2 regions of the Mesorhizobium sp. M1066 genome follow, and region 2 is predicted to be linked to the other one. Evidence: predicted binding sites of a transcription regulator. Region 2 holds the regulator's gene; the other holds the start of a gene.

Region 1 (15,651 bases), on a different contig from region 2:
TCGACCAAGCCCGAGCTTGAAATCTTCGCCGACGACGTGATTTGCGGCCATGGCGCGACGGTGACCGAGATCGACCGCAACCATCTGTTCTACCTGATGGCGCGTGGCGTCGACGAGAAAAGCGCGCAGGGGTTGCTCGTGAAGGCCTTCGTCGCGGAGGTGATCGAGGAACTGGACGACGAGACGATCGTCGAGGCGCTGGAAGCGCGGCTCGACGGCTGGTTCGTGGCGCACGGGTGACCTGATGAACGCTCCAGGCAAGATCGGAGATTTCTACGACGTCGAAGCGATCCGCCGCGATTTCCCGATCCTGTCGCGGGAAGTCTATGGCAAGCCGCTGGTCTATCTCGACAATGGCGCCTCGGCACAGAAGCCGCAGGCGGTGCTCGACGCCATCCAGCACGCCTATTCCCAGGAATATGCCAACGTCCATCGCGGCCTGCACTTCCTCTCCAATGCGGCGACCGACGCATATGAAAAGGCGCGGGAAACGGTGCGCCGTTTCCTCAACGCGCCGAGCACCGACAACATCGTCTTCACCTCGAACACGACGTCGGCCATCAATACCGTCGCCTATGGCTATGGCATGCCCAACATCGGCGAGGGCGACGAGATCGTGCTGTCGATCATGGAGCACCACTCTAACATCGTTCCCTGGCATTTCATCCGCGAGCGGCAGGGCGCGAAACTCGTCTGGGTGCCGGTCGACGATCTCGGCGTCTTCCACATCGAGGAATTCGAGAAGCGCCTGACCGACCGCACTAAGCTCGTTGCCATCACGCAGATGTCGAATGCGCTGGGCACGGTGACGCCGATCAAGGAGATCGTGCGCATTGCGCATTCGCGTGGAATTCCCGTCCTTGTAGACGGCAGCCAGAGCGCCGTGCATATGCCGATCGATGTGCAGGATCTCGACTGCGACTTCTTCGTCTTCACCGGCCACAAGGTCTACGGCCCCTCGGGCATCGGCGTGCTCTACGGCAAGAAGGACATCCTCGCTGGCATGCGGCCCTTCATGGGCGGCGGCGAGATGATCGAGGAGGTGACGGAAGACATCGTCACCTACAACGAGCCGCCCCACCGTTTCGAAGCCGGCACGCCGCCGATCGTCCAGGCGATCGGGCTGGGTGCTGCATTGGACTATATGGAATCGGTCGGCCGCGAGCGCATCGCCGCGCATGAGGAAGATCTCAAGAATTACGCGCATGAGCGGCTGCGCGCCATCAATTCGCTGCGCATCTTCGGCGATGCGCCTGGCAAGGGCGCCATCATCTCGTTCGAGCTGCAAGGCATTCATGCGCATGACGTGTCGATGGTGATCGACAGGCAGGGCGTTGCTGTCCGCGCGGGCACCCATTGCGCCCAGCCGCTGTTGAAACGCTTTGGCGTAACCTCCACATGCAGGGCATCGTTCGGCATGTATAATACCAGGGCCGAAGTCGACGCTTTGGCCGAGGCGCTCGAAAAAGCGCGCAAATTCTTCGGATGACGATTTTTTTGGGTGACGACCATGGATGACGCAAGCATCGCTGCCGAGACCACTCCGGAAACCGCGCCCAATGCGCTGGTTTCGGGATCGGCCATTCCACCCGACGAGCTGGCGCGGCTGACCGACGACATCGTCTCGGCGCTGAAGACGGTCTACGATCCGGAAATCCCGGCCGATATCTATGAACTCGGCCTGATCTACAAGATCGACATCGAGGACAATCGCTCGGTCAAGATCGACATGACCCTGACCGCTCCGGGCTGCCCTGTTGCCGGCGAAATGCCCGGCTGGGTGGAAAACGCCGTCGGCGCCGTCGAAGGCGTGTCCGGCGTCGAGGTCAACATGACCTTCGACCCGCCATGGTCGGCCGACCGCATGTCGGAAGAGGCGCAGGTGGCGGTGGGTTGGTACTAGCCCGACAGAGGCTGGTGCACTTGCGCCAGGGATAAAACTTCACCATTTTAGGTGAGGAATCATTCGGCAGGCCTTGAACCTGCATGGAATGGAAGGAAAAAGAATGGGACGCTTCGCCGTCATCACGATGACCGAAAAGGCCGCCGACCGGGTGCGCGAGATCGTCGCCACCCGCGACAACGCGCATGGCATCCGCCTCGGCATCAAGAAGGGCGGCTGCGCCGGGATGGAATATACGGTCGATCTGGTGACCGAACCCAACACCAAGGACGACCATATCGAGCGCGATGGCGCGCATGTCTATGTGGCGCCCGAGGCAGCGCTATTTCTGTTCGGCACCGAGATGGATTTCGAGCAGACGACGCTGCGCACCGGCTTCACATTCCGCAATCCGAATCAGAGTTCGGCCTGCGGTTGCGGCGAATCCGTCGAACTCAAGCCGGCCGACCTGAAGGCGCTGGCAGAAGCACGCGCCTCGGCCTGATTTTGCTTCGCCCCGTCTACGGGGTGAAGGACGCTAATCCACCCACATCCCCGTCCGCCTGTGCCAGTCGGCGATCGATTCCTCGGGATAGACGTCGAAGACCTTGTCATGCTTGCCAACCACCGGCTCCACCCAGCTCGCCTTGTATTTCAGCATCAGGTGCACCTTGCTTGGCGGAATGGGTAAATCGCTGTCGATCGCCGAGGCGAAGGGATGCACCAGTTCCGGCCATGTCGGGTCGTAGAGCCAAAGGGCCGCCCCGCATTTCTTGCAGAAATTGCGCTCGCCGGTCGAGATTTCGCAATGCGGATGCTCGTCGTCCTCGATCTCCGCCCGAAAGACGCCGAGGCTGCGCTTGCCCCTGATGTTCAGTGTTTCGTTGTCGGCACCGAGATTGATGGCAAACCCGCCGCCGCCCTGCTGCTTGCGGCAGATCGAGCAGTAGCACAGCATGAATGGCGCCGGCGTGTGGCTCTCCACCTCGAAACGCACGGCATTGCAGCGGCAGGACCCTTTGAGCAGGACGGGCATGGCGGGAAACTCCGATCGACCTCACACAACCTGTCAGCATGATTTTGGTTGCGGCGATGACAAGGCCAAACGCCGGTGACATGATCGCGGCATGGACAATGAACGCATCGCCGAACTGTTCGAGGGCCTCGGCCCGGTCAGCATCCGAAAACTGTTCGGCGGCAAGGGAATCTATTTCGACGGTGTCATCGTCGCCATCGTGCTGCGCGGTGAGTTGATGCTGAAGGCCGACGAGCAAAGCGCGCCCGAGTTCGAGGCCGCCGGCTGCGCGCAATGGACCTATACCGGCTCGCGCCACGGCAAGCTGGTCGCCATGCCCTACTGGAGCGTTCCAGACAGCGCTTTCGATGATCCCGACGAGATGACGATCTGGGCACGGCTCGCCTATGAGGCGGGGCGGCGGGCGGGGAAGTGACGCGCAATATTTGGGAACGTCGGCGGGCCAGCACCCCCCTCTGGCCTGCCGGCCATCTCCCCCGCAAGGAGGGAGATGGGCAGTTTCAGCGTCTGCCTGCTTTTTTCAATGTTGAAGATTGGCGGAGGTTTGATGACATCCGATCTCCCCCTTGCGGGGGAGATGTCCGGCAGGACAGAGGGGGGTGCTGTCCCGCCGACGTTGGCCTACAGCGCCTTGGCAATCCTCGCCGCCAGCCGCGCATTGTTTTCCACCAGCGCGATGTTGGTCTTCAGGCTCCTGCCGCCGGTCAGTTCGAGGATCTTTCCCAGCAGGAACGGTGTCACCGCCTTGCCGGTGACATGTTGTGCCTCGGCGGCCTTCTGCGCGGCGTCGATATAGCCCGCCATCTCCTCAGCCGGGATTTCATGGTTTTCCGGCACCGGATTGGCGATCAGCATGCCGCCGGCGAGCCCCAGCGCTGCCCTCGTCTGGTAGAAATGCGCGATCTCTTCCGGCTCGTGCAAGGTCAGCGGCGCGCGGAATGGCGAATGCCTGGACCAGAAGGCCGGCATCGTCTCGCAGCCAAGGCCGATCACCGGCACGCCGCGCGTCTCCAGCACCTCCAGCGTCTTTTCGATGTCGAGGATTGCCTTGGCGCCGGCCGAGACGACGATGACCGGGGTGCGCGCCAGCTCGTCGAGATCGGCGGAAATGTCGAAACTCTTTTCGGCGCCCTTGTGCACGCCGCCGATGCCGCCGGTGGCGAACACTTTTATGCCGACCATATGCGCCGCGATCATGGTGGCGGCGACCGTGGTGCCACCGGTGCGCCCTTGCGCCACGGCGAAACCGAGATCGGCGCGCGACAGCTTCATGGCGTCGCCCGTCATCGCCAGCGATTCGCGCTCGCCATCCGAAAGCCCGATCTTGATGCGGCCGCCAACCACGGCGATCGTCGCCGGCACGGCGCCGCCATCGGCGATGATCTTTTCGACATCGGCCGCCATGGCGCCATTGTCGGGGTACGGCATGCCATGGGTGATGATGGTGCTTTCCAGCGCCACCACCGGCCGGCCGACCGCCAGGGCCTGCGCCACCGGCGCGTGGATATCGATGAAGGGGCCGGCGGTCTCAGGGGTCATCAGGGTCTCCAATCCGGAATGCCGCGCGTCCGTCGGGACACCAGGCAACATCGCGGCACTATGAATTCGCCGGTCTCATGCCACTTCCCTGGCATCCGGCACAAGAGCCAATGCCTCAGTGAAATCAGCCGCGGTGAACTCCGGAACGGCGTTGGCGCTTTCGATGGCAAGCGTCGCCCCGGCAATGCCTTCGCGCAGTGCTGACCGCAGGGGCAGTCCGCGCAGCAAAGCAGCGACCGTTGCGCCCGCCAGGGCATCGCCGGCCCCGGTGACGTCAGCGACCTTTCTTGGCGGCGGCGGCAGGATCGAGAAGGCGCCGGCTTCATCGAAGCCCAGCATGGGCTCGCTGCCCGCCGTCACCACGCCGCTGACGAGGCCGCTGCATCGCAACCCGTCGACGACCTCGCGCTCCGTGGCGTTCGCGGCGACGCCGGCCAGCACCATGGCCTCGCGCCGGTTCATGAAGACCAGCGAGAGCTCCTTCAGCACCGGTATCAGCCGCGTTACCTTGGCAGGCGAAATTGCAATGGCGAAGACTGGCTTGCCGGCGGTGAGCGAAACCAGCCGCTCCAGTGCCGTCGTCGGCAGGTTGGCGTCGCAGAAAACGGCATCGGCGGCAGCGATCACCTCCCGCACCTTGGAGCGCCTGATCTGCTTGGGAAACGCCAAATCATAGAGCGCCATGTCGGCAAAGCCGACGATCAGCTCGCCTTCGCTGTCGATCAGTGCCGTGTAGCTCGGCGTTGTGCGGTCGAGGAAGACCGCCGACAGGTCGGTAATGCCTGCCTCGGCAATGGCCCGCGAAACGGTGTCGGCAGCGGCATCGCCGCCGCGAACCGACATGAGCGACGCGGAGACGCCGCGCCGCACTGCACTGCGCAAAGCGTTGAAGACCCCGCCGCCGACATCCTCACGCATCGTGCCGGGATTGGAGGCAGCCGGCACGTAAGCGCCGGACACCTGGCCGCGCCGGTCGATATGGGCGCCGCCTACGGCCAGTATGTTCGCGGATTTCAGCATGCCGGCGATATGACCTTTGTTATTCCAGCCGCACAAGCGCTAGGCTGTGCGACGGAGCTTCGCATGCAAGGCGGCGATTCGGCAGATCGAAACAACCGAGCCGTCTGGCCCAACGTGTGGTGCATCCCTGATCGAATCCTTGGACAAAAAAAGAACAAATCCGGATATCGTTTGTTTTTCAGATATTTGACCCCTCTTGCCAAATGAGAACAAAAAAGGTACAAATAGGCAGGGATTACGGATTGTCCGGCCTTCATTGACGACCAAGGGGTGATGTATCATGGCTCAGAATTCTTTGCGGCTGGTAGAGGACAAGGCAGTGGACAAATCAAAGGCTCTGGATGCGGCGCTGTCGCAGATCGAGCGGGCTTTCGGCAAGGGCTCGATCATGCGGCTCGGGGCCAACGATCAGGTCGTCGAGATTGAAACGGTGCCGACCGGCTCGCTTGGCCTCGACATCGCGCTTGGTGTCGGTGGCTTGCCGCGCGGTCGCATCATCGAGATCTACGGGCCGGAAAGCTCGGGCAAGACGACGCTGGCGCTGCACACGGTGGCGGAAGCCCAGAAGAAGGGCGGCATCTGCGCCTTCGTCGATGCCGAGCATGCGCTCGATCCGGTCTATGCCCGCAAGCTTGGCGTCGATCTCGAAAACCTCCTGATCTCGCAGCCGGACACCGGTGAGCAGGCGCTGGAAATCTGCGACACGCTGGTGCGCTCCGGCGCCATCGACGTGCTGGTGGTCGATTCGGTCGCGGCGCTGACGCCACGCGCCGAAATTGAAGGCGAGATGGGCGATTCGCTGCCCGGCCTGCAGGCCCGCTTGATGAGCCAGGCGCTGCGCAAGCTGACCGCTTCGATCTCGCGCTCCAACACCATGGTCATCTTCATCAACCAGATCCGCATGAAGATCGGCGTTATGTTCGGCTCGCCTGAAACCACCACCGGCGGCAATGCGCTGAAATTCTACGCTTCGGTGCGTCTTGACATCCGCCGCATCGGCTCGATCAAGGACCGCGACGAGGTTGTCGGCAACCAGACCCGCGTCAAGGTGGTCAAGAACAAGCTGGCGCCGCCCTTCAAGGTGGTCGAATTCGACATCATGTTTGGTGAGGGCGTCTCCAAAACCGGCGAACTGGTCGATCTCGGGGTCAAGGCCGGTATTGTCGAGAAGTCTGGCGCCTGGTTTTCTTATAATTCGCAGCGTCTCGGCCAGGGCCGCGAAAATGCCAAGCTGTTCCTGCGTGACAATCCCGACACGGCACGCGAGATCGAGTTGTCGATCAGGCAGAATGCCGGGCTGATCGCCGAGAAATTTCTCGAGAATGGCGGCCCTGAGCGCGGCGAAGACGACGGTTTCGAGGAAGAATCCGGCGCCATGTAACAGCTTCGTGCGCGATGCCGGCCGGAGTTCGGCCATAATCGCGTTCTATTTTCTCAGGCTTATGTAATTGAGTTCCGCGTTATTGCGTTTCGAAACCGCCGGCCCAGTGCCGGCGGTTTTGCGTTTTGGCGGCGAAAACAGGCCGGTTCGAATGGCCGGCAAAGGCCGTGGATTGGACCAATTCCGTGTTTCTGGACAGGGTGAGGCGCGGCGGCTAAAAGGCCAAGTCCTAATCTTCTAAAAACGCAGAGCCCATTTCCGCCGGTTTGCCGGCGGCTCTTCCGAAAAGGCAGCATTCATGAGTGGCGTGAACGAGATCCGGTCGACATTTCTCGACTACTTCCGCAAGGAGGGTCACGAGATCGTCGCGTCGAGCCCGCTGGTGCCGCGCAACGATCCGACACTGATGTTCACCAACGCCGGCATGGTGCAGTTCAAGAATGTCTTCACCGGTTTGGAGAAGCGGCCCTATTCGCGCGCGTCGACCGCCCAGAAGAGCGTGCGCGCCGGCGGCAAGCACAACGATCTCGACAATGTCGGCTACACGGCACGCCATCTGACCTTCTTCGAGATGCTCGGCAATTTCTCCTTCGGCGACTATTTCAAGGAGCGCGCCATCGAGCTTGCCTGGAACCTGATCACCAGGGAGTTCGGGCTGAACAAGGACAAGCTGCTGGTCACCGTCTATCACACGGACGACGAGGCGGCCGGTTTCTGGAAGAAGATCGCCGGGTTTTCCGACGACCGCATCATTCGCATCGCGACATCGGACAATTTCTGGGCGATGGGCGATACCGGACCCTGCGGGCCGTGCTCGGAGATCTTCGTCGACCGCGGCGAGCACATCTGGGGTGGTCCTCCCGGCAGCCCGGAGGAAGATGGCGACCGTTTCCTGGAATTCTGGAACCTGGTGTTCATGCAGTATGAACAGGTGACGAAGGAGGAGCGGATCGACCTGCCGCGCCCCTCGATCGACACCGGCATGGGCCTGGAGCGCATGGCGTCCATCCTGCAAGGGGTGGAAAGCGTCTTCGAGACCGATCTGTTCCGCCACCTGATCGACGCCGCCTCGTCCGCGATCGGGCATGGTCCCGACAAGGAGACTGTCGCGTCCTACCGGGTCATTGCCGATCATCTGCGCTCGTCCTCCTTCCTGGTCGCCGATGGCGTGCTGCCTTCGAACGAAGGCCGTGGCTATGTCCTGCGCCGCATCATGCGCCGCGCCATGCGTCATGCGCAGTTGCTCGGTGCCAACGAACCGCTGATGTGGAAGCTGGTGCCGGCGCTGGTGCGCGAAATGGGTCAGGCCTATCCGGAACTGCTGCGCGGCGAACAGTTGATCACCGAGACGCTGAAGCTCGAGGAGACCAGGTTTCGCAAGACGCTGGTGCGCGGCCTCGGCCTGCTTTCGGAGGCGACCGAAACGCTTCATGCCGGCGACATGCTGGATGGCGAGACGGCCTTCAAGCTCTACGACACCTATGGCTTCCCACTCGATCTGACGCAGGACGCGCTGCGCCAGCGCAGCATCTCTGTCGATCTTGCCGGCTTCACCAATGCGATGGAGCAGCAGAAGGCCGAGGCGCGCAAGCACTGGGCCGGCTCCGGCGACGCGGCCACCGAGACCATCTGGTTCTCCGTGCGCGAGAAGGCCGGCGCCACCGAGTTCCTCGGATATGAGACTGAAGCTGCCGAAGGCATCATCCAGGCGCTGGTCAGGGACGGCAAGACCGTCGACAGCGCCGGCAAGGGCGACGCGGTGGCGATCGTCGTCAACCAGACGCCGTTCTATGCCGAGTCCGGCGGCCAGATGGGCGACACCGGTGTCATCTCCGGCGAGGGGTTCTCGATCGAGGTTTCGGATACGCAGAAGAAGGCCGACGGGCTGTTCGTGCATGTCGGCAGGGTTGCCAGCGGCACGGTCAAGACCGGTGCCGCCGTCGAACTGAAGGTCGACCATGCCAGACGCTCGAGGCTGCGCGCCAACCATTCCGCGACGCATCTGATCCATGAGGCGCTGCGCGAGGTGCTGGGCAGCCATGTCGCGCAGAAGGGCTCGCTGGTCGCGCCCGAGCGCCTGCGCTTCGACATCTCGCACAACAAACCCATTTCATCGGAGGACCTCGAAGAGGTCGAGCGCATGGCCAACGAGATCGTCGTGCAGAACGGCCCGGTGTCCACGCGCCTGATGTCGGTCGACGATGCCATTGCCGAAGGCGCCATGGCGCTGTTTGGCGAGAAGTATGGTGACGAAGTGCGCGTCGTTTCGATGGGCACGGGCGTGCATGGCACCAAGGCCAACAGACCCTATTCGGTCGAGCTCTGCGGCGGCACGCATGTCAGGGCGACCGGCGACATCGGTCTGGTGCGTGTCGTGTCGGATAGCGCGGTCGCCGCCGGCGTGCGCCGCATCGAGGCGCTGACCGGCGAAGCCGCGCGCAAACATCTCGACGAGCAGGACCGGCGTTTGAAGGCGACGGCGGCCGTGCTCAAGATTTCGCCGGCCGATGTGCCGGCCCGCGTCGAGACACTGCTCGAAGAGCGCAAGAAGCTCGAGAAGGAATTGACCGAGGCGCGCAAAAAGCTGGCGCTGGGCGGGGGATCGTCAGCCGATGCTCCAGCCGCCAATGAGACGGTCGCCGGTGTCGGCTTTCTCGGCAAGACGGTCTCCGGTGTCTCGCCTAGGGATTTGAAGCCGCTGGCCGATGCCGGCAAGAGCTCGCTCGGCTCCGGCGTCGTCGTCTTCGTCGGCGCCGGCGAAGACAACAAGGCAACCGTCGTGGTGGCCGTCACCGACGACCTCATCGGCCGCTTCAGCGCCGTCGACCTTGTCCGCGTGGCCTCCGCCGCATTGGGCGGGCAGGGCGGCGGCGGGCGGCCCGACATGGCCCAGGCCGGTGGCCCCGACGCTTCCAAGGCCGATGATGCGATTGCAGCGGTGAGGGCGGCACTCGAAGCGGCGTAGGCAAGTGGGTTGAATTAGAGCAACGGTTGGAGGGCCAACGCCCCCCTCTGTCCTGCCGGACATCTCCCCCACTTGGGGGAGATCGGACGTCGCATCGGCTTTCGCCAATCTACCACCTGGAAATAAAACCGCGCCGGAATAGGCGCCTTAGCGGACGCTGCCAATCTCCCCACTCGTGGGGGAGATGACCGGCAGGACAGAGGGGGCGCTGTCCCGCAGGCCTCTCAATACTTATCGCGGGCTTGTTCAGTCCGCACGAAGCTCGGCCGAGCCGCAATGCGCGCATACCAGTTCTGGATATCCGCGAACCGTGCCAACAGGCCTTGCCCTTCGGCGACATTGAGGAAATAGGCGATGATGGGTGCCGCGTGCAGGTCGGCCAGCGTGAGCTGGTCGCCGAGCAGCCACGGTCCGGGAGCCTTGAGTGAGGTAAGCACCCCGAGCACCGTTTCGGCCTGGCGCAGCCCGCTGGCGATCAGCGCCTCGTCGGGGGCCTCTTTCTCCAGCCGCTCAACGGCAACATCCCAGACCATCGCGCGATAGCCATAGGCGTCGAGCATGCCGATGATCTGGCCCATCCTGGCGCGGCCGCGCGCGTCGGCAGGCTGCAGCGTCGGCCCGTCGAACGCCTCGTCGACATATCTGGCAATCGCGCTCGTCTCGAAGAGCCGAAACCCGTCATGCTCGAAGGCCGGGATGCGGTCGAACGGATGATGCTCGAAATACCAGGCGGGAACGCCCTCGGCGGCAAAGACATCGACCGGCACAAACTCGTAGTCGATGCCTTTTTCCGCGAGTACGAGGCGGACGATGCGCACATAGACGCTGTACTCCGCCCCGTAGACGATGGGCTTGCCCATCTTGCTTACTTGTCAGGCCATCGCCTTCTGCAGGTTCTCGTCGATCTTGTCGAGGAAACCGGTGGTCGACAGCCAGGGCTGGTCGGGGCCGATCAAGAGCGACAGGTCCTTGGTCATGAAGCCGGACTCGACCGTCTGGATGCAGATTTTTTCCAGCGTTTCGGAGAAACGCTTCAGGTCGGCATTGTCGTCGAGCTTGGCGCGGTGCGCGAGGCCGCGCGTCCAGGCGAAGATCGAGGCGATCGAATTGGTCGAGGTTTCCTCGCCCTTCTGATGCTGGCGATAATGGCGGGTGACGGTGCCATGCGCGGCTTCGGCTTCCACGGTCTTGCCGTCCGGTGTCATCAGCACCGATGTCATCAGGCCGAGCGAGCCGAAACCCTGCGCAACCGTGTCGGACTGCACGTCGCCGTCATAGTTCTTGCAGGCCCAGACATAGCCGCCCGACCATTTCAGGGCGGAGGCCACCATGTCGTCGATCAGGCGGTGCTCGTACCACAGCTTCTTCGACTTGAACTCGGCCTCGAATTCAGCCTCGTAGACCTCCTGGAAGATGTCCTTGAAGCGGCCGTCATAGGCCTTGAGGATAGTGTTCTTGGTCGACAGATAGACCGGATAGTTGCGCAGCAGGCCGTAGTTCAGCGAGGCGCGGGCAAACTCGCGGATCGAGTCGTCGAGATTGTACATGGCCATGGCGACACCGGCGCCGGGCGCGTCGTACACATCGTGCTCGATCACCTGTCCGTCCTCACCGACGAACTTGATGGTCAGCTTGCCCTTGCCGGGAAAGCGGAAATCGGTGGCACGGTACTGGTCGCCGAAGGCATGACGGCCGACGATGATCGGCTTGGTCCAGCCGGGCACCAGGCGCGGCACGTTCTTCATGATGATCGGCTCGCGGAAGATGGTGCCGCCGAGGATGTTGCGGATGGTGCCGTTCGGCGACTTCCACATCTTCTTCAGCTTGAACTCCTCGACGCGCTGTTCGTCGGGCGTGATCGTCGCGCATTTCACGCCGACGCCGTGTTTCTTGATGGCGTTGGCCGAATCGATGGTCACCTGGTCGTTGGTGGCGTCGCGGTGCTCGATGCCGAGGTCGTAATATTCAAGCTTGAGGTCGAGATAAGGGTGGATCAGCTTGTCCTTGATGAACTGCCAGATGATGCGGGTCATCTCGTCGCCGTCGAGTTCGACGACCGGGTTCGCCACCTTGATCTTCGCCATGAAAGAATGCCTCGTTGCTGGGATATGGGACGGCCTTGCCCGCGTGGCGTTGGGCCGGGAGATGTCGCCCGTATATCAAAGCGCTTTTGGCCACGCAAACGGCGATCGGTCACGAATTGGAGGCCAGAGCCGTCGTCATTTGCGAATGCTTCATTTTCACGGCCGAATGTGGCAGGGACGCTGAAATGCCGCAAACAGCAGTTCATTGACAATCATGCCCGTCACTAAAGATCCCGATAGCATTGCAGTCGCCGGCCCGGCGATCATCCTCGTCGAGCCGCAGCTTGGCGAGAACATCGGCATGGTCGCGCGCGCCATGGCCAATTTCGGTCTGTCGGAGCTGCGCCTGGTCAACCCGCGTGATGGTTGGCCGAGCGAGAAGGCGCGCGCGGCGGCCAGCCGCGCCGATCATGTCATCGACGCCGTGAGAGTGTTCGACGATCTGGCCTCGGCGCTCGCCGACCTGAACTTTGTCTTCGCAACCACGGCCAGGCAGCGCGACGGCTTCAAATCCGTGCGCGGGCCGGTGGAGGCGGGCAGAATGCTTCGGACACATCATGCAATGGGACAACGCACTGGCATCCTGTTCGGACGCGAACGCTTCGGCCTCTACAATGACGAGGTCGGCCTTGCCGACGAGATCGTCACTTTCCCGGTCGATCCCGATTTCTCTTCGCTCAACATCGCCCAGGCCGCGCTGCTGATGTCCTACGAATGGATGAAGTCCGGCCTGGAAGACGAGACCAAGACCAATTTTTCCGGCCCGGACATGAAGCCGGCAAGCAAGGAAGAATTGCACGGCCTGTTTGCGTATCTGGAAGGCGCATTGGAAGCGCGCGGCTATTTCCGGCCGGCACCGAAGAAGCCGAAAATGGTCGACAATCTGCGCGCGGTGCTCACACGCCCCGGCTTTGCCGAACCGGAGCTCAAGGTGCTGCGCGGCATCATCTCGTCGCTCGACAGGTTTTCTCCGGCGATGCCGCGCGGCGACGGGTCCCCTGGCGACGATCCGCGGCGCTTGCCCGCTGCGGCCGCGCGTGCCCGCAAGGCGGAGGCGGCGCGCCTTGCCGACACCGGCAAGGACGATGACATACCGCCGCTTGGCGGAAAAGGAACCGACAATGACTGAGCGGCCGATCCTGATGTTCGATTCGGGCATCGGCGGGCTTACCGTGCTGCGCGAGGCACGCGTGCTGATGCCCGACCGCCGCTTCATCTATGTCGCCGACGACGCTGCGTTTCCCTACGGCGCTTGGGAAGAGCCGGCGCTGAGGGCGCATATCCTCGAATTGTTCGGCAAACTGCTTGAGCGGTTTGCGCCGGCCATTTCCGTCATCGCCTGCAACACCGCCTCGACGTTGGTGATCGATGCGTTGCGCGATAGATTTCCCGAGCATCCTTTCGTCGGCATGGTGCCTGCGATCAAGCCGGCGGCGGAACGCACGCGCTCAGGGCTGGTTTCGGTGCTGGCGACGCCCGGCACCGTCAAGCGCCAATACACGCGCGACCTGATCAGCAAATGGGCGCAGAAATGCCATGTCCGCCTGGTCGGCAGCGACAGGCTGGCGGGACTGGCTGAGATCTACATGCGTGAGGGCTTCGTCGATGAAGAAGCCGTGCGCACCGAGATTACGCCGTGCTTCGTCGAACATGATGCGCTGCGTACGGATATCGTCGTGCTCGCCTGCACACACTACCCCTTTCTGGCCAATCGCATGCGCAAGACGGCTCCCTGGCCGGTCGATTGGCTCGACCCCGCTGAAGCGATCGCGCGCCGGGCGCTGTCGCTTCTCGCCGACATCGATCCGAGCGGTCGTGGCGAGATGCTGCCTGAAGGCTCCGACCTTGCCGTCTTCACATCGAAAAGAGCCGATTTCCCGACCCGTCGCCTGATACAGGGCTTCGGGCTGGCGATGTCGTGATTGCGAAGCGGAACATCACGGCAGTCGTTGCGTTTTTCTCCAGATTCTAACGGGAGAAAGAACCATGCCAGCCACCTCGAAAGCCCAGCAGAAAGCCGCCGGCGCGGCTCTGTCGGCCAAGCGCGGCGAGACCAAGAAGAGCGAACTGCAGGGCGCTTCCAAGGGAATGTACGAATCGATGAGCGAAAAGCAGCTCGAGGAATTCGCCGAGACGAAGCGCAAGGGCCTGCCGGAGAAGAAGTCGAAAGACTAAGGGTAAGCATCCGGAATCAAAGAGCCCGCGGCCAAGACCGCGGGCTTTGAAATGATATCGGCCGCCTGAGACCGTATAGGAGCCTACCAGCGCCCGCTGCAGCGCATGATCTTGTAGCGTATGACCTTCTTGTGGCCGTGCCGCCAGATAACCTTCTTCTTGATCACGATGCGGCAAGCCTGGTGATGCCGGTGTCCTTGCCAATGCCTGGCCTCCGCCGGCTCCGGTGTCAGGACCGCCATGGATCCCGCCAACACAGCGGCTCCTGTCAGGGTAAGGAAGATTTTCTCATGCGAATGTAGCTCCTCTGCTCCGGTCCCTTCCTGATGCCGCTGGCGCAACCTCCCGCCACTGCACTCAACCCAGAGACGCTATATCGTCGCCATGGCCTACGCCAGCCACAAGCTTGACACCGGTTAAATCTCCGTTTAATCAGCGCCCCAACACCGGGCCGCAATGCCCGGTGGTTTTCTTTAAGTGCGCAAGATGCGTGGAAATCCAATTCTACTATCTTGTTTGAACTGACGTGTCCCGTGGGTTTTCCGCCGCGTTGCGTGGGAAAACCCTGTCAGGTCTCGAAAACGGAGGCCAGAGGAGGGCGCGTTTCCTTCACCCGGACCATGAGGTTCCGGGTGTATTGTTTTGAAAAGGGAATGCGATGAGCAAGCGCGAATCCGCGAAGTACAAGATCGACCGCCGTCTTGGCGAAAATATCTGGGGCCGCCCGAAGTCCCCGGTCAACAAGCGTGAATACGGTCCTGGCCAGCATGGCCAGCGCCGCAAGGGCAAGCTTTCCGATTTCGGCCTGCAGCTGCGCGCCAAGCAGAAGCTGAAGGGTCACTATGGCGATGTTTCGGAAAAGCAGTTCCGCAAGGTCTATGAAGAGGCTGACCGCCGCAAGGGCGACACCTCGGAGAACCTGATCGGCCTGCTCGAATCGCGTCTCGACGCGGTCGTCTACCGCGCCAAGTTCGTGCCGACCATTTTCGCCGCCCGTCAGTTCGTCAACCACGGCCACGTCAACGTCAACGGCAAGCGTGTCAATATCGGCTCGTATCGCTGCAAGCCGGGCGATGTCGTCGAAGTGCGCGAAAAGTCCAAGCAGCTGGTCATCGTTCTGGAAGCGGTCGGTCTCGCCGAGCGCGACGTGCCGGACTACATCGAAGCCGATCACAACAAGATGGTCGCGACCTTCTCGCGCATCCCTGGCCTTGCGGACGTTCCGTTCGCCGTGCAGATGGAACCGAACCTGGTCGTCGAATTCTATTCGCGCTAAAACGAGCGCGTTCTGCGATACCAAGCAAAGGCCGCCCGTAGAGGCGGCCTTTTCTTTGTCGGTCATGTCCGCTAATCCGGCGCTCTGGGCCACTGAAAGCGACATGCCATGAACATGCTTCCAGACATCGAACCGGTCGACAGCGAAGGCGGCTTCCATCCGCTGTTCGCCGACGTGCCGTCCTCGGTCGAATTCAACAAATTGCGCAAGCGGCTGCTGCGGCTGACCCGGCAGGCGATCGAGGATTTCTCGATGGTCAAGCCCGGCCAGCGCTGGCTCGTTGCCCTGTCTGG
Region 2 (15,651 bases):
CCCACCGCGGAGTGGCGCAACATCCGCCGCATCGGGCTCGATTTTTCAACAGGCGACATGCTGCTGGAAAAAGGCCGCTTGCTCGACCCGGCGGCACTGTCGCTGGCAGCATCGGCCAACCATCCCCGGGTCAGCGTGGTGAAACGGCCGCTGGTCGCCATCATCGCCACCGGCGACGAATTGCTGCCGCCGGGCAGTGATCTCGGCCCGGACCAGATCATCTCATCGAATGCCTATGGCGTCGCTGCCACCGCACACTCGGTCGGCGCCCGCGCGCTCGATCTCGGCATTGCCCCCGATCGCAAGGAGGCTATCGCTGCCCTGATCAGACAAGCGGTCGCGGCCGGTGCGGATGTCATCGTGACGCTTGGTGGCGCCTCGGTCGGCGATCACGACCTGATCCACGACGTGCTGACCGGCGAAGGCATGACGCTCGGCTTCTGGAAGATCGCCATGCGCCCCGGCAAGCCGCTGATGTTCGGCCGCCTCGGCGACATCAGGTGCATCGGCCTGCCCGGCAATCCGGTGGCAAGCCTGGTCTGCTCGCAGTTGTTCCTGAAGCCGCTGCTGGCGCGGCTCGGCGGCCGCAATCATCGCCAGGACGTTCGCCAAGCGCGATTGGGCGCCGCAATGCCGGCCAATGATTTGCGCCAGGACTATGTCCGAGCCGTGGTCAGGGAAGATGACGGCGTGCCGGTGGCGACGCCGTTCGGTATCCAGGATTCCTCAATGCTGAGAATGCTGGCCGACGCCAACGGGCTGATCGTGCGGGCGCCGTTTGCCCCTGCAGCGGCTGCTGGCGAGGCTTGCAGCGTTTTGATGCTGCGCTGAGGAATCCCAGACAAGCCATTCATAACAGACGAGAAAGTGATCCCGGCTCTAGTTCGAGATCAAGCTCTGCGTCAGCGGATGCGCCGGGTCGGCAAGGCCGTCGACAATGCTGTAATGATGCCGGTCGGGCTCGACCACGACGCTGGTGGTGGCGCCGAGGCCGGTCCAGATGTTGGCAAGCAGCGCATTCTGGCGCAGGAATTCAGCGCGCTCGCCGCCACCGGCCCAGCAGGTGATGCGGGCACCATCCACGGGTCGCAGCAGCGCCGGGCTTTCAGCCAGCGCCTCCTCTTCGTCGATTGCCAGTTCCTTGTTCATGCCGGTGCGCATGATCGGACGCAGGTCATGCAAGCCTGAAATCGAAACGACTTGGCGTATGCGTCGCGCCACATCGGCAGCCAGCGGCGTGGTTGTCGTCACCATCCGGGTGGCGAGATGGCCGCCGGCCGAATGCCCGGTCAGCATCAGCGGTCCGTCGACCATTGCCGCTGCCTCGCCGATCGCCGCCCCAATCTCCCTGACGATGCCGGCGATGCGTATGTCCGGGCACAGCGTGTAAGAGGGCATCGCCACGGCGAAGCCACTGCCGACCGCGCCATTGGCGAGGTGCGACCACAAGCTCTTGTCGGTCTCCAGCCAGTAACCGCCATGGATAATCACTACCAGCCCTTTGGGCGCGGCCCTGGGAAGGAAAAGATCGAGCCGATTGCGCGGTCCGTCGCCATAGGCGATGTCGAGCCGCGCCCGGCCCTGCGCCGACAGCGCATCGCGGAATGCTTGCGCTGGCTCCGCCCACGCAGACGGCCAGCGATCACTGCCCGCGATGTTGGCGCCGTTTGCATAGGCATCATCCCAATTGACGATGTGACGTTCGAACATCTGCGCCCTTCCCCAAGACGGCATCGCTACTTGCTAGCAATGGCCACCGCCATGCCATGCGTCAATGCCCTGAGCAAAAAACATTTTAGGCTTGAAACAAATTTCGACTGGTGCGATCCTGCCCCAACGAACAGCCGACAATGGGAGGTCTGCTGTGCTGCCCGAACCTGCAGATGTTCACCCTTTCTGGGCGCATCCCAGCAGGTGCGATGGTATTACGAAGCTTCCTCAGAGCAGGACCTTAGGATCCACTACATCCGGCCAAGGCGCATCGCGCACTGGCCAGGCAGCAGACGGGAGAGCGGCGACATGCTTGGGCCTTCAGCGCATATCGACACGTTCACGCGCGATCACCTGCCGCCGCCGGAGCAATGGCCTGAAATCCTGCTCGACGGCTTCGACTATCCCGAACGCCTCAACGCCGGTGTCGAACTGACCGACAGGCTGGTCGAAAAAGGTCTCGGCGACCACACCGCCCTCATCGGCAATGGCCGCCGCCGCACCTACAAGGAACTGTCCGACTGGACGAACAGGCTGGCCCACGCGCTGGTCGAGAATTATGGCGTCAAGCCGGGCAACCGGGTGCTGATCCGCTCGGCCAACAACCCCGCCATGGTCGCCTGCTGGCTGGCTGCCACCAAGGTCGGTGCCGTGGTCGTCAACACCATGCCGATGCTGCGCGCCGGCGAACTCGCCAAGATTGTCGACAAGGCGGAAATCACCGTCGCGCTCTGCGACACCAGGCTGATGGACGAGATGACCGTGTGCGCCAAGGACAGCGCATTCCTCAGGCAGGTCATCGGTTTCGACGGCACCGCCAACCATGATGCTGAACTCGATCGCGCCGCGCTCGACAAGCCGGTGACGTTCAGTGCGGTCAACACCGGCCGCGACGATGTCGCCCTGCTCGGCTTCACCTCGGGCACGACAGGCGTGCCGAAGGCGACGATGCATTTCCACCGCGACCTGCTGATCATCGCCGACGCCTACGCCCGCGAAATCCTGGAGGTGACGCCGGACGACATCTTCGTCGGCTCGCCGCCGCTGGCCTTCACCTTCGGCCTTGGCGGGCTCGCCATCTTCCCGCTGCGCTTCGGCGCTGCCGCGACGCTGCTCGAACAGGCGACGCCGCCCAACATGATCCACATCATCGAAACCTACAAAGCGACGATCTCCTTCACCGCGCCGACTGCCTACCGCGCCATGCTGAAGGCCATGGATGAAGGTGCCGATTTGTCATCGCTGCGCGTTGCAGTTTCGGCCGGTGAGACCTTGCCCGCTCCGGTTTTCGAAGAGTGGACGCAAAAGACCGGCAAGCCGATCCTCGACGGCATCGGCGCCACCGAAATGCTGCACATCTTCATCTCCAACCGCTTCGATGACATGAGGCCTGCGTCGACCGGCAAGCCGGTGGGCGGCTATGAGGCGCGCATCGTCGATGACGAGATGCGCGAGGTGCCGCGCGGCACGACCGGCAGGCTGGCGGTGCGCGGCCCGACCGGCTGCCGCTACATGGCCGATGACAGGCAGAAGGAATATGTGCGCGACGGCTGGAACCTCACCGGCGACACCTTCACGCAGGACGAGGACGGCTTCTTCCATTTCGCCGCACGCTCCGACGACATGATCGTCAGCGCCGGCTACAACATCGCCGGTCCCGAGGTCGAGGCGGCGCTGCTGGCGCATCCGGACGTCGCCGAATGCGCGGTGATCGGTGCAGAGGACGCCGAACGCGGCCAGATCGTCGAGGCGCATGTCGTGCTGGTGCAGGGCGTCGCGCCCGACGCCCTCACCACCAAGCGCCTGCAGGACCATGTCAAGGCAACGATCGCGCCCTATAAATATCCGCGATCGGTAAAATTCATCGCCGCTCTGCCCAAGACCCAGACCGGAAAGATCCAGCGCTTCCGGCTGCGCACGGAGAAAATCAATTGAGCCAACCGTACGATCCGGCGTCCGAAGGCGCCCAGATGTCGTTCAAGGAGCGCATGTCCTACAGCGACTACCTGCACCTGGAGAAAGTGCTGGAGGCCCAGACGCCGCTGTCATCGGCGCATGACGAGATGCTGTTCATCATCCAGCATCAGACCTCCGAGCTCTGGATGAAGCTTGCTCTGCACGAGATTGGCGCCGCGATCCGTTCCATCCGCGCAGACCGGCTCGAGCCGAGCTTCAAGATGCTGTCGCGCGTTGCGCGCATCTTCGAGCAGCTGAACAATGCCTGGGACGTGCTGCGGACGATGACGCCCAGCGAATACACCGAGTTCCGCGACGCGCTCGGCCAGTCCTCGGGTTTCCAGTCCTGGCAGTATCGCGCCATCGAGTTCATGGCCGGCAACCGAAACCTGGCAATGCTCGGGCCGCACAAGCATCGGCCCGACCTGAGCGGGAAGCTGGAAGCGATCCTGGCCGAGCCGTCGCTCTATGACGAGGCACTGCTGCTTTTGGCGCGCAACGGATTCGACATCGGTGCCGATGCCAGGCGCACGGACTGGCGTGAGACGCGAACCGAGAATGAAGAGGTGCTGGTCGCCTGGCAGACCATCTACCGCGATCCGCAGCGCTACTGGATGTTCTACGAACTGGCCGAGAAGCTGGTCGACTTCGAGGACTATTTCCGGCGCTGGCGCTTCAATCACGTCACCACGGTGGAGCGCATCATCGGCCTGAAACGCGGCACCGGCGGCACGTCGGGTGCTTCGTATCTGAAGAAAATGCTCGAGGTCGTGCTGTTCCCGGAGCTGTGGACGGTCCGCACCCGGCTCTGACGTCGAAATGAAAACAGGCACACCGAGGGGACGCGCTGTGGCGGAAAACCCTTCGCGAACAACCGGGGACTGACCGACCATGAGTGGAATTCCTGATCTCGCCGCAGTCGAAGCGATGGATGCCACGGATCCGCTGCGGGCCATGCGCGACCGTTTCATTCTGCCGGAGGGGATGATCTATCTCGACGGCAATTCACTGGGGGCAGCGTCTCATGCCGTTTTCAGCGAGCTGCAGCAGGCGGCGACCCAAGAATGGGCCCAGGATCTCATCCGAGCTTGGAACACGGCCGGATGGTTCGAGATGCCAATCGAACTCGGCGACCAGCTCGGACGCCTGATAGGAGCCGCGGCCGGCCAGACCGTTGTCTGCGACACGACATCGACCAACATCTACAAGGTGCTGCACGCGGCGCTGGAGATGCGGCCCGGCCGGTCGGCCATCGTCGCCGAAGGTGACAGTTTTCCCACCGACCTGTACATCGCCGAAGGCGTGGCCTCGACCCGGGATGGCGTCCTGCTGCGCCTCGCGGGTGTCGACGCGCCGACCATCGAAGAGCTGATCGACGAAAACGTCGCGGTGGTGCTGGTCAATCACGTCAATTACAAATCGGGTGAACTGCGCGACATGGCGGCGCTGACGCGCAAAGCTCATGCGGCCGGAGCGCTGATCGTCTGGGATCTTTGCCACACCGCCGGCGCCCTGCCCGTCGAGCTCGATCACGCAAATGCCGATTTCGCCATCGGCTGCACCTACAAGTACCTCAACGGCGGTCCGGGCGCACCGGCCTTCATCTATGCCGCGCAGCGCCACCACGGCGATATCAGCCAGCCGCTCAGCGGCTGGTGGGGCCATGCGCGGCCCTTTGCCTTCGAACGGGGTTATGTTGCCGGCACCGGCATCCGCCGCTTTCTGTGCGGCACCCAGCCTGTCCTGTCGATGCGGGCGCTCAAAGGCGCGCTTGCCATCTGGAGCGACGTCGACATGGCGGCATTGCGGAAGAAGAGCGTCGCACTGACAGAACTGTTCATCCAGCTCGTCGAAGCCAAGTGCGGCGCCTACGGTCTCACGCTGGAGACCACCCGCGACGCGACCAGGCGTGGCAGCCAGGTGTCGTTCCTTCACGACCATGGCTATCAAATCATGCGGGCGCTGATCGAGCGCGGGGTGATCGGTGACTTCCGTGCGCCATCGACCATCCGTTTCGGCTTCACGCCGCTGTATGTCGGCTACAAGGATGTGTGGCTGGCGGTTGAGGTGCTGGAGGATATTCTGCGCACGGGCGCATGGAAGGACCAGCGTTTCGCGGTCAAAGAAGCCGTTACCTGACGCAACGATCCCCGCGATCCGCCGCCGCCGCCCTCACTGCCTGGCAGATGACGGAGGGCTGAATTTCCAGCCACAAATGCCAACAGACGTTGGCGTTTTGGCTCCGTTTCGTTCACGGCAAACGAACGTCCCGAAGATTTATATCGTCCTTTGTGGAGGTCGATAGATTGATAATGCCAATCCTTGGGTCGAGGATGAGCCACAGGTCATTAACCATAATAATTTCAATGTGAGCAGGCGCATCGCCGTGCCTGGCGCTTGTTGATCGCGACCCGCTGGCAAGCGCCAAATAATTTCAGCAGCCTTAACAAATTCATTAAACTTTAAACGGTTGCAGAACACAACTGGAACAGATAGGGTTTGTTCTGGGTTTGTTTTTCGATTCTGGTTTCAGGTAACCTGGGGGCCGCCATGCTGACGCGCAAGCAACATGAACTGCTGATGTTCATCCATGAACGCCTGAAGGAGAGCGGCATTCCGCCATCCTTCGACGAGATGAAGGAGGCGCTTGACCTTGCCTCCAAATCCGGGATTCATCGGCTGATCACCGCACTTGAGGAGCGCGGCTTTATTCGCCGGTTGCCCAACCGGGCACGCGCGCTGGAAGTGCTGCGATTGCCGGACTCGATCGCGCCCGGCCTCAACGCGGCAAAGAAGTTTTCGCCAAGCGTCATCCAGGGCAGTCTCGGTCAGGGTGGTGCCCTTGGCCGGCAGATCAAGCCGGCGCCTTCGCGGATGCCCTCGCCCGGCAATGATGACGATGCGGTCTCCGCCGTGTCGATCCCGGTCATGGGCCGTATCGCCGCCGGTGTGCCGATCGATGCCATCCAGCATCAGACGCATTCGATCTCGGTGCCGCCGGACATGATCATGGGCGGCGCCCACTATGCGCTGGAGGTCAAGGGCGACTCGATGATCGAGGCCGGTATCTTCGACGGCGACACCGTCATCATCCGCAATGCCGACACGGCGAGCCCCGGCGAGATCATCGTGGCGCTGGTCGATGAAGAGGAAGCGACGCTGAAGCGGTTCCGCCGCAAGGGCGCTTCGATTGCTCTCGAAGCCGCCAATCCGGCCTATGAAACCCGTATTTTCGGCCCGGACAGGGTCAAGGTGCAAGGCAAGCTCGTCGGCCTGATCCGCCGCTACTGAGCCGGCTGCGGGTTGGCCGCTGGCTTCTCCGGTTTCTTGAAGGGTGCCAGCCCCCTCGCCTCACGAGAGTATTTGCGTTGCGTGTGCCAGGGCCGATATGGGCTGTCCACCGCGAAGCTGATCGTCGCTGGCGTGGTCGCCGATTGGCGATCGAAGAAGACCGCGGCACTGCCTTTGCGAGCCAGTTGCCGCTTGGTGATGACGAGAACCAGCGGATTGTGACAGGCGTCATACGCGGTGGCGTCATTGATGACGATCAACTCGGCGAAGCCGCAGGCTTTCCAGGCGTCCTTGCGGTCCTCGACATAGGCAATGATCGCACCGGACATGTGCCTGGCCACGCAAACGCCTGAGGAGCAATAGAACGGCGATCCCAGCGGCAGATCAACGGCATCCGCGACATCGAATTGCCCATCGCTGTTGTCGAACACCTCTGGCACGACGATGGTTTCTGATGTCAGGGCGCGTTTCCAGTTATCGACGGTGAATTCGTTCGGCCGTTCCCGGCTGACGGCAAGCTCGCCGCCACCGATCGGCAACGCCACCAGCCGGGCGTCTTCCGAGATCAGCACATCCGGCGTGCGCGTATCCGAGACCGTCAGCAGGCCGGCAAGCGCGAAGGGCAGAGCAGCGAGCCGCAGCCAAGTTGTCGCCATCGTCGCGATGACCAAAGCAATCGCCACCAGCAGGACCGACTGTTGCGAAATCAGCCCGACCCCATCGACAGGCGAACGCTCGGAGATCCAGCCGGATATGGCGATCATCATCGTCAGGCCCTTACCCATCAGGTAGAGAGCCGGCCAATCCAATCCGAAAGGCATCAGCAGCGCGCTGGCGACGGCCAGGAACATGACGACGGTGACGATCGGCATAACCGCGAGATTGGCAAACAGGCTAAGCGGCGAGACACGCTGAAAATGCCAGATGGCAAACAGCGTCGTCGCGCTTCCGGCGATGATCGAGGTCATGGCAAGGCCGGTTGCCGCCAGCAGGAATTTTCGCGTCAGGAAACCTGGCATGGATCGCTTTGGCGGCGGCGGTCTTGCTTTTCCCGCGCGGTGATCGGCCCAGCCGGCATAGGCGCCGACCAGAGCCGCGGTCGCGGCGAACGACATCTGAAAACTCGGGCCGACCACCTCATGCGGCGACACCACGATGACGGCGATCGCCGAGATCGCCAGATTGCGCATGGTGAGTGCTGCTCGATCGAACAGCACGGCAATCAGCATCACCGCCAGCATGATGAAGCTGCGCTCGGCGGCAACGACGACTCCCGAGATGATGAGATAGGCCGCGATCGAGAACAGTGCGGCGGCGGCGGCATACTTCTTGACCGGGCGACGCGCGGAAAAGTCGGGAAACAAGGCGAAGGCGCCGCGCAGCAAACCCATGATGGTGCCGGCGACCAGAGCCATGTGCAGTCCCGAAATGGAGATGATGTGATAGATGCCGGTACGTCGCATCGCCTCATTGATGTCATCGGGAATGCCGGCGCGCACGCCGACGATCAGCGCCGCGGCGATCTCGCCTTCGGCGCCGCCGACGCTCGCCCTGATATGGTCGGCGATGCCTTCACGGGCATTTTCCACGCTAGAGGAAATTCGGGCCGGCAGCGGCATGTCGCCGTCATCGTTGACGACAAGCTTTGGATTGCCGAGAAAGAACCCGCTGCCACCGATGCCGGCAAAATAGCTGTCGAAGGAGAAGTCATAGCTGTCCGGCCGCACCGGTCCGGTCGGCGGCAAGAGCTTGGCATATCCGGTGATGAGGGAGCCGGCGGTCACGTCAGCCGGGATCTTGCGTGCCGAAAGCCGCACCCGTTCCGGCGCATAGCGCAGTTTCGGTCTTGCGGTCGATGTCACGTCGATGGTCAGCCGGATGCGGCCGGTTTCCATCCGGTCGAGCGAGACGACGCGGCCGGTCACCTGCGTCGAGATTTCCGAGCCCAACATTTGTGTGCCCGCACGCCACGTCTCGACCTTGGCAGCAAGCAGTCCTAGGGCGCACAAAAGTGCCGCCATGAAACACAGATGGGTCTTTGGCCATGAGCGCGAGACCAGCGCACAGACCCCCGTCAGAATGACAACCGCGACAGGTCTCGCAAAGTCGGGCTCGGCCGTCAGCGAAAAATAGCCGATCGCTCCGATCGCCAGACAGACCGGCACCAGCAGGAAGGCTACGCCCCGATCGAGTTCCAGGCTCGCCGCCATGTTCACGCTGTGGCGCAGGCGAGGCAGTGATGTCAGGCCGATCTGCCGGCGCACGCGCACGATCCTGCCGGTTTCGGCAACAGGAACAGAGGCGGCGACATCCGCTTGCAAGGGCGCCTTGCCGGGATCCGGCACGAGGGGTGACGGCGGCGGCAACGAGGCTGGCAGAGGCGCAAACAGGGACCGTTCGCTGACGCCAATGGCAGCGTCCTCGCCCTGATCCGAGCCCCAGCCTCGTCCAGCCATCAGGTCTGCCCCTTGCGCCCTCGACACCCTATGCTACATGAACGCCGGGCGCGCGAAAGTCCGCGCAACCGCACCCCGCTTCAGATGGTTTCCGAGAGTTCCATGTCCGACAAGGTCGTCACCCGTTTTGCCCCCTCGCCCACCGGCTATCTGCACATAGGCGGCGCGCGCACGGCGCTGTTCAACTGGCTGTATGCAAAGCACACTGGCGGCACGATGCTGCTGCGCATCGAAGACACCGACCGTGAACGCTCCAATGAAGCCGCGACGGCTGCCATCCTCGACGGGCTTTCCTGGCTTGGCCTGAGCTGGGACGGCGAGCCGGTGTCACAGTTCGAGCGTGCGCCGCGCCACCGCGAGGTGGCCGAGGAACTCGTACGCATGGGCAAGGCCTATTATTGCTACGCCACGCCAGCCGAATTGGAGGCAATGCGCGAGGCCGCCAGAGCCAAGGGGCTGCCACCCCGCTATGACGGCCGCTGGCGCGACCGCGACCCCTCAGAGGCGCCCGCAGGCGCCAAGGGCGCCATCCGCATCAAGGCGCCGACCGAAGGCGAGACCATCGTCCATGACCGTGTCCAGGGCGACGTGCGCTTTCCCAACAAGGATCTCGACGACTTCATCATCCTGCGTTCGGACGGCAATCCCACTTACATGCATGCCGTCGTCGTCGACGATCATGACATGGCCGTCACCCACATCATTCGTGGCGATGATCATCTGACCAATGCCGCCCGCCAGACCGTCATCTACAACGCCATGGGCTGGGACGTGCCGTCCATGTCGCATATCCCGCTGATCCACGGCGCCGATGGCGCCAAGCTGTCGAAGCGGCATGGCGCGCTTGGCGTCGAGGCCTATCGCGCCATGGGCTACCTGCCGGAGGCGCTGCTCAACTACCTGGCGCGCCTCGGCTGGAGCCATGGCGACGACGAGATCATGTCGATCAAGGATATGATCTCATGGTTCGATATCGGCGACGTCAACAAGGGCGCGGCGCGCTTCGACTTCGCCAAGCTGGAGGCGATCAACGGCGCGCATATGCGCCGCATGAGCGATGCCGAACTGTTCGACATCTTCATCGCCACCCTGCCCTATCTCGAAGGTGGCCCGGCGATCGCCGCGCGCCTGAACGAGAGCACCAAGGCGCAGTTGCTGGCAGCGCTTCCGGGCCTGAAGGAGCGCGCCAAGACGCTGGTCGAGCTCGTCGACGGCGCAGCCTTCCTGTTTGCCACGCGACCGCTGCCGATCGACGACAAGGCGGCCCTTCTGCTCACCGACGATGCTCGCAAGATCCTGCGCAGTGCTCACGAAGCTTTGAACGGGCTTGCGAGTGACTGGACAGCCGCCTCGGCGGAGGCGGCGATCCGCGAGGTGGCAGCGGCCGGCAGTCACAAGCTCGGCGCGGTGGCCCAGCCTTTGCGCGCTGCGTTGACCGGCAAAAGCACCTCGCCGGGCGTGTTCGATGTGCTCGCCGTGCTCGGCCGCGAGGAAAGCCTGGCGCGCATCTCAGATCAAATCGATTAGGAGCAAACTGGCCCAAGAAGATTGGCATTGAAAGGCGGGTTTCGCAGTGCAACATTAGGCCTTGGCCCAATCTGGCACGCACCTCCTGAAATGCGGTGGCGAATACGCGCATTGCGGTGATTTTCGACGTGTCGCTCTGCAGAATTTTGCCTTTGCCGGCATGAGGAAACAAGAAGGAGTTTGCAATGACCGAAGCTGCGAAAAAAATGGATTTGGGCGGCAAGACCCAGGAGGCCACGGCAACGCTTGCATTCGCCGGCAAGACCCATGAATTCAAGGTGCGAAGTGGTTCGGTCGGGCCTGATGTCATCGACATCGCCTCGCTCTACTCAACCACCGGCGCTTTCACCTACGATCCCGGCTTCACCTCGACGGCAAGCTGCGAGTCCGAAATCACCTTCATCGACGGCGACGCCGGCATCCTCCTCCACCGCGGCTATCCGATCGACCAGTTGGCCGAACATGGCGACTTCCTCGAGGTCTGCTATCTCCTGCTCTACGGTGAATTGCCGACCAAGGCGCAGAAGGACGACTTCGACTACCGCGTGACGCGCCACACCATGGTGCATGAGCAGATGTCGCGCTTTTTCACCGGCTTCCGCCGCGACGCGCATCCGATGGCGGTGATGTGCGGCGTGGTCGGCGCGCTGTCGGCCTTCTACCACGACTCCACCGACATCTCCGACCCCTACCAGCGCATGGTTGCCTCCATGCGGCTGATCGCCAAGATGCCGACGATCGCGGCGATGGCCTACAAATACCACATCGGCCAGCCGTTCATTTACCCGAAGAACGAGCTCAACTTCGCCGCCAACTTCCTGCACATGTGCTTTGCCGTGCCGTGCGAGGAATACAAGATCAACCCGGTGCTGGCGCGCGCCATGGAGCGCATCTTCATTTTGCACGCCGACCACGAGCAGAACGCCTCGACCTCGACCGTTCGTCTCGCCGGCTCGTCGGGCGCCAACCCGTTCGCGTGCATCGCCGCCGGCATTGCTTGCCTGTGGGGACCGGCGCATGGCGGCGCCAATGAAGCGGCGCTCAACATGCTTGGCGAGATCGGCCATGTCGATCACATCCCCGAATTCATCGCCCGCGCCAAGGACAAGGACGACCCGTTCCGCTTGATGGGCTTTGGCCACCGCGTCTATAAGAACTACGATCCGCGCGCCAAGATCATGCAGAAGACGGCACATGAGGTTCTGGGCGAGCTCGGCATCAAGGACGATCCGCTGCTCGACATCGCCATGGAGCTGGAAAAGATCGCGCTGACCGATTCCTATTTCATCGAGAAGAAGCTCTACCCGAATGTCGACTTCTATTCCGGCATCACGCTGAAGGCGCTGGGCTTCCCCACCACCATGTTCACCGTGCTGTTCGCGGTCGCCCGCACCGTCGGCTGGATCGCGCAGTGGAAAGAGATGATCGAGGATCCGCGCCAGAAGATCGGCCGCCCGCGTCAGCTCTATACCGGCGCACCCGAGCGCGACTACGTGCCGATCGCCAAGCGGTGAATTGGGAGTAGGGATTGGGCAGTAGGCAGTAGGCACGGTCAACTTCCCTACTCCCTACTGACTATTCCCTCTCTTGATATACCGCATCACCACCTGCGCGGCGATCTCGCCGGACGGTCTATCCGTCGCCATGCGCCGCGTGATCTCTGCAAATCCATTCTTCTGCCAGGCGCGCATGCCGCTGTCGGCGAACAGGGCTTCCAATTGCCGGGCCAGATTGTTCGGCTTGATGTAGCCGTCGTAGAATTCCGGAATAAGCGCTCGATCCGATATCAGATTGGGCAGCAGCGCCGACCAGACGGAAACGAGGTACGGCGCCAAGACGCGCGCGACCGGGTCGAGCCTGTAGCAGGAAATCATCGGCACGCCGGCCAGCGCCAGTTCCAGCGATACCGTCCCGGACGCGATCAGCGCCGCATCGGCTTTGCCGAAAGCCTGCCATTTGCGCTGGGGATCGACGATGATCTCAGGCTTTTCATCCCAGCGGTTGACGGAGGATTTGACGAGGTCGGCGACATGCGGAACGGTCGGCAGCAGCAGCCGCAGGCGGTGGCCACGCGCACGCAGAATCGACACCGTCTCGCCGAACGGGTCGAGCAGCCGCCGTACCTCGCCACGCCGCGAACCGGGCAGGACGAGCAGGGTCTTGACGCGATCAGGAGAAAGGTCGCGCGGCAGCTCCTGCGCGTTGGCTGCGGCCAGCAAGCCCGCATCGTGGGTCAGGCGATGCCCGACATAAGTGCCCGGTGGCCCGCCGAGCCGCTCGAGCTCCTTGACCTCGAAAGGCAGGATGCAGAGGATGTGGTCGACATAGGGCTTCATCGCCGACGCCCTGCCCGGCCGCCACGCCCACACGCTCGGGCAGACATAGTGGATGATCGGAATCGACGGGTTGGCCGCACGCACCTTTTTGGCGACGCGCAACGAAAAGTCCGGACTGTCGATGGTGACAAGGCAGTCGGGCTTTTCGTCGGCAACGGTCTTGGCCAGTTGGCTGATCCGCCGTATCAGGCGCGGCAGGTCGCGCAGGGCGGCACTGAACCCCATGAGGGCGATCTCACCGGCATCGAATGGCGAGACCAGTCCCAGCGCCTGCAAATGACGGCCGCCGAGGCCGACGAGTTGCACCTCGCGCCCGGCCGCCTGCCTGAGCGAGCGTACTATGTCGGCGCCGAGCAGGTCGCCGGACTCCTCTCCGGCAACGATCGCGATCTTCAATGCCCTGTCAGCCATTGCGCGGCTCCGTGGCGACAGGCAGGCCAAGGACGAACAGGCCGAGTGCATTGGCGCGTGCGATGGTTCCAGGACCTTCGAGGATCAGCGAGCGTCCCGCCTCGACGGCAATGCCGGCGAGCCCGGCCGCGTGCGCTGCCTCGACCGTCTGCGGACCGATGGATGGAAGATCGGCGCGCAGTTCCTGACCAGGCTTGGCGCACTTGACGAGGACGCCGCGGGTCTTGCCCGCAATACGGCCGTGGCCGCGCAGCAGCTTCGCACGATCAAGCAGGCCGGCTGTTCCTTCGATGCCTTCCAGCGCGATTGCCCGGCCGCCAACGGCGATCGCCGCCTGGCCGACATCCAGCGCCCCGATGGCCTTTGCTGCCGCAAGGCCCGCCTCAATATCGCGCCAGTCCAATTTTCGCGGTTCGGCCTTGGTCAGCACGCCTTCGGCGGCGACAAGATTCGGGACTACTTCGTGGGCGCCAACGACCTTTATTCCGCGCGCTTCGAGGCCCCGTGCCAAGATCTTTAGAAGACCATCATCGCCACGCGCGAGCGCCATGACGACCAAAGGAATCACCGCGAGCAGGCTGAGACTGGGGCGCAGCGCAAGCAATCGCGGCCGGCGCTTGATCTCGCCTGCAAGCACCAGATGGGTGATCCGGTGCCGCCGCAGCAATGGGACGAGCGAGCCTATACCTTCCAGAGCGAGGTTTTCGTGATCGTATCGGGAGAGTTCCGCGATGCGGTCGACTTCGCCTTCCATCAGGATGACGAAGGGCGGATAACCTTGTTCAGCCGAACCGGCCGCGACTTCGACCGGCAGACTGCCGCCGCCGGCAATGATGCCGACCCTGGAGCCCGGCGGAAGATCAAGACGCGCTGCCGCTGTCTCAGTCTTCGTCATCGACATCGTCGCCATCGCCGCCCTTGAGCGACGGCACAGCGTAGTGCCGCTTGCCGCGACTGGTGATGAAATCGATGATCTTCATGGCGGTCGGCGACGACGCGAACTCCGCCTTGGCGAACTCGATGTTCTCGCCAACAGTGCGGGAACGATCGAAGATCATCCTGTAAGCCTTGCGAAGCACAAGGATTTCGGACCTCGGCAGGCCGGAGCGCTTGAGGCCGATGATGTTGAGACCGCGCAGGCTGGCGCGGTTGCCGACCGCGATGGCAAAGGGGATGACATCGCCGACGATCGCGGAGCAACCGCCCAGAAAGGCGTTGTCGCCGATGCGGACAAACTGATGCACTGCGGTCAGGCCGCCGATATAGACATTGTTGCCGACCTCGCAGTGGCCGCCCAGCGTTGCGCCATTGGCGAACGTCGCATTGTTGCCGACGACGCAATCATGGGCGATATGGGCGTAGGCAAGGAAATTGCCATTGTCGCCGACCGTCGTCTCGCCGCGGCTGGAATCGGTACCGAGATGCATGGTCACGCCTTCGCGGATCGTGCAGTTCCTGCCGATGACCAAGATGGTTCGGCCGCCCTTGTGCTTGGTGTTCTGCGGCGGCGCGCCCAATGTCGCCATCGGGTAGACCTTGGTCGAGGCGCCGATTGACGTCGCGCCCATCACCGAGACATGACTGACCAGTTCGACGTCGTCGCCGATCACCACATCGGCGCCGACATGGCAGAACGGCCCGATGCGCGCGCCTTGGCCGATTTGGGCGCCTTCCTCGACAATGGAGGAAGCATGAATGGATGTCTTGATTTTCATAAGCACTCGATCGTCAGTCGCTGGTGACCATCATGGCTGAAATCTCGGCCTCGGCCGCCTTGGCGCCGTCGACCATGGCTTCACAAGCGAATTTGAGCAGGTTGCCGCGTTTCTTGATTTTCTTGACATAGATCTTCAACTGGTCGCCGGGAACGACCGGTTTGCGGAATTTGGCGTTGTCGATAGTCAGGAAATAGACCAGCGACGGCTTTTCGGTACCCAGGCTGCGGATACAGATGGCGCCGGCCG

What was found. Region 2 encodes LexA, which represses DNA repair genes until DNA is damaged. Its sites were predicted from a motif close to TGTTCNNNNTGTGTTCNG; they were not measured.
Region 1: a site for LexA is predicted at 5,683-5,700, ahead of recA (recombinase RecA). Genes of this name have one in related genera too.

What each region holds. Positions count from the first base shown of each region.
Region 1 covers NZ_JAMYMR010000004.1:143,673-159,323, forward strand. The annotation lists gene sufD (Fe-S cluster assembly protein SufD) at 1-240, shown strand, start outside; gene NKH52_RS08475 (cysteine desulfurase) at 245-1,489, shown strand; gene NKH52_RS08480 (SUF system Fe-S cluster assembly protein) at 1,511-1,903, shown strand; gene sufA (Fe-S cluster assembly scaffold SufA) at 2,007-2,387, shown strand; gene NKH52_RS08490 (GFA family protein) at 2,421-2,918, opposite strand; gene NKH52_RS08495 (TfoX/Sxy family protein) at 3,010-3,333, shown strand; gene NKH52_RS08500 (pseudouridine-5'-phosphate glycosidase) at 3,540-4,457, opposite strand; gene NKH52_RS08505 (carbohydrate kinase family protein) at 4,533-5,477, opposite strand; gene recA (recombinase RecA) at 5,758-6,858, shown strand; gene alaS (alanine--tRNA ligase) at 7,157-9,823, shown strand; gene NKH52_RS08520 (glutathione S-transferase family protein) at 10,048-10,683, opposite strand; gene NKH52_RS08525 (NADP-dependent isocitrate dehydrogenase) at 10,696-11,907, opposite strand; gene NKH52_RS08530 (RNA methyltransferase) at 12,122-13,036, shown strand; gene murI (glutamate racemase) at 13,029-13,829, shown strand; gene NKH52_RS08540 (DUF3008 family protein) at 13,894-14,082, shown strand; gene NKH52_RS08545 (hypothetical protein) at 14,166-14,324, opposite strand; gene rpsD (30S ribosomal protein S4) at 14,741-15,358, shown strand; gene ttcA (tRNA 2-thiocytidine(32) synthetase TtcA) at 15,467-15,651, shown strand, end outside.
Region 2 covers NZ_JAMYMR010000003.1:303,608-319,258, forward strand. The annotation lists gene NKH52_RS07230 (molybdopterin molybdotransferase MoeA) at 1-831, shown strand, start outside; gene NKH52_RS07235 (hormone-sensitive lipase) at 880-1,710, opposite strand; gene NKH52_RS07240 (AMP-binding protein) at 2,020-3,645, shown strand; gene kynA (tryptophan 2,3-dioxygenase) at 3,642-4,478, shown strand; gene kynU (kynureninase) at 4,558-5,805, shown strand; gene lexA (transcriptional repressor LexA) at 6,217-6,957, shown strand; gene NKH52_RS07260 (ComEC/Rec2 family competence protein) at 6,951-9,413, opposite strand; gene gltX (glutamate--tRNA ligase) at 9,516-10,940, shown strand; gene gltA (citrate synthase) at 11,126-12,454, shown strand; gene lpxB (lipid-A-disaccharide synthase) at 12,509-13,687, opposite strand; gene NKH52_RS07280 (LpxI family protein) at 13,680-14,597, opposite strand; gene lpxA (acyl-ACP--UDP-N-acetylglucosamine O-acyltransferase) at 14,569-15,402, opposite strand; gene fabZ (3-hydroxyacyl-ACP dehydratase FabZ) at 15,416-15,651, opposite strand, start outside.